One region of the Paraburkholderia sp. GAS348 genome, then DNA from elsewhere that is predicted to be linked to it. Evidence: riboswitches for the same ligand, from Rfam matches in the RefSeq annotation. Region 1 holds a riboswitch; the other holds the start of a gene.
The links. Region 1 has a riboswitch for manganese ahead of P3T22_RS31130 (TMEM165/GDT1 family protein). Riboswitches for the same ligand answer to the same signal wherever they lie in the genome.
Positions count from the first base shown of each region.

Region 2: another riboswitch for manganese. It lies ahead of P3T22_RS18225 (sodium:calcium antiporter); the one in region 1 lies ahead of P3T22_RS31130 (TMEM165/GDT1 family protein).

Region 1 covers NZ_JBNPVT010000034.1:37,817-41,230, forward strand. Annotated here, with positions in the region: partial or broken gene P3T22_RS31125 (EAL domain-containing protein) at 78-1,010, opposite strand; gene P3T22_RS31130 (TMEM165/GDT1 family protein) at 1,100-1,690, opposite strand; yybP-ykoY riboswitch at 1,705-1,886, opposite strand; gene dmeF (CDF family Co(II)/Ni(II) efflux transporter DmeF) at 1,968-3,275, opposite strand; gene P3T22_RS31140 (metal/formaldehyde-sensitive transcriptional repressor) at 3,284-3,414, opposite strand, start outside.
Region 2 covers NZ_JBNPVT010000010.1:10,877-14,290, forward strand. Annotated here, with positions in the region: gene P3T22_RS18220 (HAD family hydrolase) at 1-963, shown strand, start outside; gene P3T22_RS18225 (sodium:calcium antiporter) at 1,041-2,051, opposite strand; yybP-ykoY riboswitch at 2,152-2,323, opposite strand; gene P3T22_RS18230 (NADP-dependent oxidoreductase) at 2,491-3,414, shown strand, end outside.

The sequences.
Region 1 (3,414 bases):
CTTGGGTCACCGTTCGACGGCTCTGACACCTTGGGCCCTCTCACACCGCACTCATGGCGGTTCGTAACGATCGTTACACCAAAATCTTTCAGTTTCCGGAGCGTCTCGATGCTCTTTACCGTATCCCGCATGATCAGGCCCTCCGTGACCTCCAGCTTCAGCGAGGCAGCGCCGATGTGAGCACCGGACAGCGCTGCCGCCACGTCGGCAACGAGGTTGGGGTCATCGAACTGCCGCGGCGAGAGATTGACGCTGATCTGCAGTGGCGGCTCTGCCGGGAACGCCCGCTGCCAGTGGGCGACTTGCTGGCAAGCCTCTTCCAGTACGTATCGTCCGAGCGGAATGATGAGGCCGCTTTCTTCTGCAATCGCAATGAACTCGGACGGCGGCAACAAACCTCGTGTGGGGTGCTGCCACCTCACGAGCGCTTCCATTTCACGGAACCCTGCCACCTGAAGCTGCATGATCGGCTGAAAATACACGCGTAGTTCACGATGCTCGACTTCGGCCTGGCTAATACGGTCAAGCAGCAATGCGCGGTTCGGTAACGAGGTGAGCGTGTCGTAGAACGCCCGTCGCGCGAGCTGCTCTTCGAAGTTCTTTCTTTCGGTGGTATCGCTCGCTGTCGCCACGATCGCGCCGACAGCCGGTTCGTCGAGCAGATTCGTCAAGGTAAGCTGAATATAGCGCCACGCATCGCCCTCGCCTCGAATACGGATCTCGATCGATTTCGTGGATCGAGCCGTCGACGACACGGTCTCCAACAGGCCCTGCAGCGTGGGACGGTCAGTGGGATGGATCGGATCGAGCAGACTGGTGCCGACGATCTGGCCCATGTTGTTCAAGGGATCGGGGCGTCGCGTCGGCGCCTCGTAGGTCACCGTCCCGTTGACGTCGGAAACCAGTATCGCATCCGACGTATTGGCGACAAGCGCCTGCAGCCTCTGCTCGCTCGTGCGCAGCGCGTCCTGGGCCGCCGCATCCACGTTCCTGCGAATCCGCCGCAGCATCTGAAGAAACAGCAGCGCGAGCCCCACGCCGATCGCCAGGACTACAGGGGTCGGGATAGGGATAGGCCGCTGCGAAGCAAGCTCTCGAACTAGAACAGCGGGTGCGCTTGCGGGTACAACGCGGTCCTGAGGGCGAAACCACCGAGGACAACGAAAATGATGGCGGCCAGAATGTGGACCGCCTTTGTTGGCAAGCGGTCGGCGAATTTGTGTCCGAGGTAGATGACGGGCACATTGGCCAGCATCATGCCGAGCGTCGTGCCCGCGACGACGCCGAAGAACTCGTGAAAGCGCGCAGCGAGCGCAATCGTGACGATCTGGGTTTTGTCGCCCATTTCAGCGAGAAAGAATGTGAGCGCGGTTGTGCCGAACACCCCCATCGAGTTTTTCGTCAATACCGCGTCGGCGTCGTCCAGCTTGTCCGGAATGAGAATCCACACCGCCATCACCGCGAATGATGCGACAACCGCCCAATTCAGAATACCCGGACTCAGAACGCTCGCGAGCCACGCGCCGAGTGCGCCGGATGCACCATGATTGATGATGGTAGCGGCAAAGACACCCAGGATGATGGGAATAGGCTTGCGATATCGCGCGGCCAATACCAGGGACAGGAGTTGAGTCTTGTCGCCAATTTCGGCAAGGCCGACCACGCTGGTCGAAATAAGGAAGGATTGCATGGGTTGTTGTACCCGGGCCGCGCTGAAAGCACGCGATGACGCGCATTCCGGCGACCCGGTTAGGTCGGAATGCGTGTCATCGGTCTTGCCAGGCACTTAGCTGCGCACGCCATAGCGGGTCTCTCGACTCGCCAAGTATGTTGACATGCGCCCTCGAACATGGCGTTCGAGGCGGCTACTCCCCAATGAGCAGGCGCGATTTTACCGCGCCGCGCACTACCGAAGCAAGTCGCCGCGCCGCAAACGCGTGGCGGATCGGCGACTTGGCTGCCATGGTTCAGGCCGACGCGTGTGAAGCTTGCACTTCAACGGTGACATGTGACAGCCCCCTGAAGCGCTCGAGCACTGCGTGATAGAAGCGCGAGTCTCGCTGGGCTTCGCTCGTTGCCACGGACACCACGGCACTCATGTGACCCGGACCCACCCGCCATACATGCAGATCGACGACCTTGTCGCCACGGTCCTCGATAGCGTTTCGCACGTTCTCCGCCATGCGCCGGTCGGGATTCATGTCGAGCAGGATGGCACCCGTATCTCGCATCAAGCCGTACGACCAGTTTGCAATCACCAGCGCGCCGATGACACCCGCGAGCGGGTCCATCCAGAGCCAGCCAAATGCGCGTGCCAGTAAGAGACCGATGATAGCCAGCACGGAGACCGCCGCATCCGCCATCACGTGGATGTAGGCCGACCGGATGTTGTGGTCGCGGGTTGCTGCTTCATGCGCGTCGTGGCCGTGCTCATGCTCTTCGAACTCGACTTCGTGCTCGCCGTCCGGCATCCGCACGATGGCCTTGAAGGCGTGCGGCTCAGGAATGTCTTGCTTCGATTCCAGATAGCCGCCACGGTCCGCCAGTGCGAATACCTGTTGCGTCCCATCGGGTCGTACCGTCGTAATGGACACCGTCGAGGTGTCCAGTCGCGAACCGTCCGTCGCCGGTGCAATGCGGAAAACGGGTGGCACCCCATCCTCGAAGATGGAAACGGCAAACACACCGGACGGCGCGAAAATCTTCTGCACTTCGTCCTCATGGTCATGGTCGTCGTGACCATGACCATGACCATGACCATGACCATGTCCATGACCATGTCCGTGGCTGTGACCATGGCTATGGCCGTGATCGCCGCCGCTCAGCAGCCACACGCTTGCGAGGTTGACCAGCAAGCCGATCACCGCGATAGGAATCGCTTCACCGAAGTGAATGGGTATCGGTGACAGAAAACGCGACACCGCCTCGTAGCCAATCAGTACTGCAATCATCGCGAGCACAATGGCACTCGTGAACCCCGCAAGGTCACCCAGTTTGCCGGTACCGAACACGAAGCGGGAGTCGGTGGCGTGCCTGCGCGCGTAGGTGTACGCCAGGGCTGCGATCAGCATCGCTCCGGCATGCGTCGACATATGCAGGCCGTCGGCGACAAGCGCAAGCGAGCCGAACATACTGCCGCCAACGATTTCAACCAGCATCATCGCGCTGCACAGCGCAATCACGGCCCACGTCTTGCGCTCGTTCGTTTCATGACCGGCACCCAGAAAGATGTGGTCATGTCCCGCGCCGAATGCGGCGTTTTTAAAATCACTCATGTTCTGCTCTACTTGAAATAACTGTGAACGACCTCGATCAGCTGGTCAGTTGCGCTGCCGGTCGATTCTTCATGGGTTTCCGCATCGACGAGATGGGTGCGGATATGATCCTCAAGCACCACAGCCAGCAGGCCGTTCA
Region 2 (3,414 bases), on a different contig from region 1:
GCCGGCGCATCGAGCGCAGCAGCCCTCGCGTCATGGAACGACACCGCGACCAAACGCTCGATTGTCGATTTCGTCACGCTGGTCACCACGCCCGAGTCGAAAAATTTCATCGCACGCGCAGACCGGATCGCCGTGTTCGACAACGACGGCACGTTGTGGCCGGAGCAACCCGCCTCGGTGCAACTGGTGTTCGCGCTGCAACGGGCGAAGACAATGGCCGGCCGGCATCCGGAATGGAGACGGCAGGAACCGTTCCGCTCAATTTTGAGAGGCAATCTGAAGCGTGCCGCGGCGAGCGGCGACGCTGGTTCGATGAGACTGCTGGCGGCGGCGTATGCCGGCATGACTAGCGATCAATTCGCTGCTCTCGTGCACGAATGGTTCGATTCCGCGAGCGACCCGCACTTTAACCGCCCGTATGCCGACCTCGCTTATCAGCCGATGCTCGAGTTGCTCGGCTATCTGCGCGCAAACGGCTTCAGGACCTATCTGGTGACGGGCGGCGATGTCGAGTTCGTCCGCGACATGGCGCAGCGCGTGTACGGCATTCCGCCCGAGCAGGTAATCGGCAGCACTGTCAAATACAAGTACAGCCAGACGAACGGTGCCGTTGCGTTGACCCGACTTGCGCAAGTCGACAATCTCGTCGATGGAGCGGCCAAACCGCTCGCCATCGACCGCGTGATTGGCAGGCGTCCAGTGATTGCGTTCGGCAACGCGGACAGCGACGTGCCGATGCTCGAATGGACCTCGGCCGGCGACGGCCCGCGCTTCGCGGTGCTGCTGCATCACACCGACGGCGAACGGGAGTATGCGTACGACCGCACGGCGAAAAGTGGCAAGCTCGACAGGGGACTGGACGAAGCCGGTGAGAAAGGCTGGCTCGTCGTCGATATGAAGGACGACTGGAAGACCGTGTTCAAGCCGGATAGCGCGGCAACGGTTGCGGCATCGTCCAATTAAGGGTGGCGTTTGGCTCGGCCCTCGCTTTAGTCATCGCGGTGGCTTTTGCCGCCGTCTTCCTGCCTTTCATCACTCGCTTAGCGGGTCAGCGTGATCACCAGATAGCTGGCGTACAGCACGCCGCACACCAGCAACGCCCACACCGGCACGCCGCGCGCGCACACGTTGATCCTCAACCACGCGGCTGCGGCGAGTGTAATCACGATACCGGTCACCACTTCGACGCGCGGCGTCCACGGCGTCAGCAGAATTCCGATTGCGGGCAGCAAGGTGCCCTGAAACACCATCGCGCCAGTGATATTGCCGAACGCCAGCGTGTCCTTGCCACGGCGAATCCACAGGATGCTGTTGACCTTCTCTGGCAACTCTGTTGCGATCGGAATGATCAGCAGCGACAGCAGCAGCGGCGAGACACCGAGCGCCTGCGACACGCCCCGCACCCCGTGGATGAAGCCTTCCGCGCCCCACACCAGCAATGCAACCGCCAGCGCCAGCTGCACCGCGATGGTCGCGAGGTTGGTGTGCAAGCTCAGACGCGACAGCAGCATCTTGCCGGGCGCTTCGGTGCCGTGGCCGGCGTCGACCAGTTTGGTCGATGCGCGGAACGTCATCACCACATAGGTGATGTACACGCCGACCAGAGCCACGCTGAACAGCGCCCGCACGACCATGTGTTCGTGCGGCACGTACATCGCCGCGGCCGCCAGCACGAAAGCGCACAGGAAGAAGTTCAGATCGCGCGTGAAACCCGTGCGTTCCGGCGTGACCCAACCGCCGGCGCCGCGCGAGCCGAGAATCGCGAGCGTCATCAGGAAGGTGGACAACGTTGAGAGCATGAGCGGCGCGCCGAGAATCGCGCCGACGCCGATTTCCTGATTGACCGCGCTATCGGCCGTGCCGCCCGCAATTGCAAGCAGCGGGACGAGAGTTTCGGGCAAGGCGGTCCCGACCGCCGCGAACAGCGAACCCGTCACGCCCTCGGAGATTTTCAGGCGCTCGCCTAGATGTTCGAGTGCGTTGGTGAAGAGCTCAGCCGCCACCAGAATGACGACCAGCATGATGGCGAGTTGGAACAGGAGGCCGGTCATGTGCGGCTCCTTGCAGATGCAAGGGGGAAGCGGCACAACGGACGGGTAAGCGGCGAGACTGGCAGGGCACAACGATATTTCACAGGGCAACTCCGCGGTCGGACGTAAGTGACGAACCAATGACGCACCGCGACCCGTCCGACCAGAACGAAGCAGTGCGCCAATGGTCTCGCCAAACCGACCCGGTCGAACGCGCCATGACCCGCAGGCCAAGTATGTTGACGCGCTCTCCTTCAATGGATGAAGGAAGGCTACTCCCCAGTGACCGGGGAATTCTAACGGGATGCGCAGCTTTCAACAAGCTTGGGATCTGGTGCATGCTCGGGCGCCTGTCGGCTTCTTTGCTTGCGTGCGTCCGTGATGCGGCGTCGGGCGCGCGAGGGTGCGACGGTCCCACTGGTAAGATCGCTCACCGTCCATGACAGCAGTGAGTCTTCAAATGAATTATCAAAATCGTCAGTGGTTTTACGTCAAGCGTCCCGAAGGACGAGTGAGCGATGAGCATTACGAGTTGCGCGAAAGCGAACTCGACGACACGTTGTCATCCAACGAGGTGCTCATTCGGGCGCGCATCATTAGCGTCGATCCGTACATTCGAATCCAGCAACACGAACGTAATACTTACGATGTGCCGCATCCACTCGGCATCGTGCAGCGGGCGGGTGTGGTGGGGGAAGTGGTGGCGTCGGCGAGCCCTCTGTTCAAGCAGGGCGACTGGGTGTCGGCCTATAGCGGCTGGCAGTTGTACGTCAAGTGCCATCACAGCGAACTGACCAAACTGGACCCGAACGCGGCGCCGGTTTCGACCGCGCTCGGCGTGCTCGGCATGCCGGGACGCACCGCATGGTTCGGTTTGATGGAAGCGGGTAAGCCGCGTCCGGGCGATACGCTGGTTGTGTCTGGTGCGGCGGGCGCGGTCGGCTCGTTGGTCGCGCAGTTCGGCAAGCGTGCAGGGTGCCGCGTGATCGGGATCGCGGGCGGCCCGGACAAGTGCGCGTTTCTGACCGACACGCTGAAGCTCGACGGCGCGGTCGACTATCGGGCGCATCCCACGCTCGAAGGCTTGCAGTCAGCGCTGCAAGCGGCGACCGGCGGCGTCGATGTCTATTTCGACAACGTGGGCGGCATGGTCACCGATGCGGTGATTCCGCTCATCAAGCGCCGCGCGCGGATCGTGATCTGCGGGGCGATCGCTCAATACGACGGCGGGCTGGACACACCGGATCTTGCACCGCGCTTCCTGCAGCACATGCTGTTTCAGCGCGCGACGATTCAGGGGATTCTGGCGCGCGACTTCACGCATCGGATGGACGAGATGCTGCAGACGGTCGCGCCGTGGGTGAAGAACGGGGAGATCGTTTAT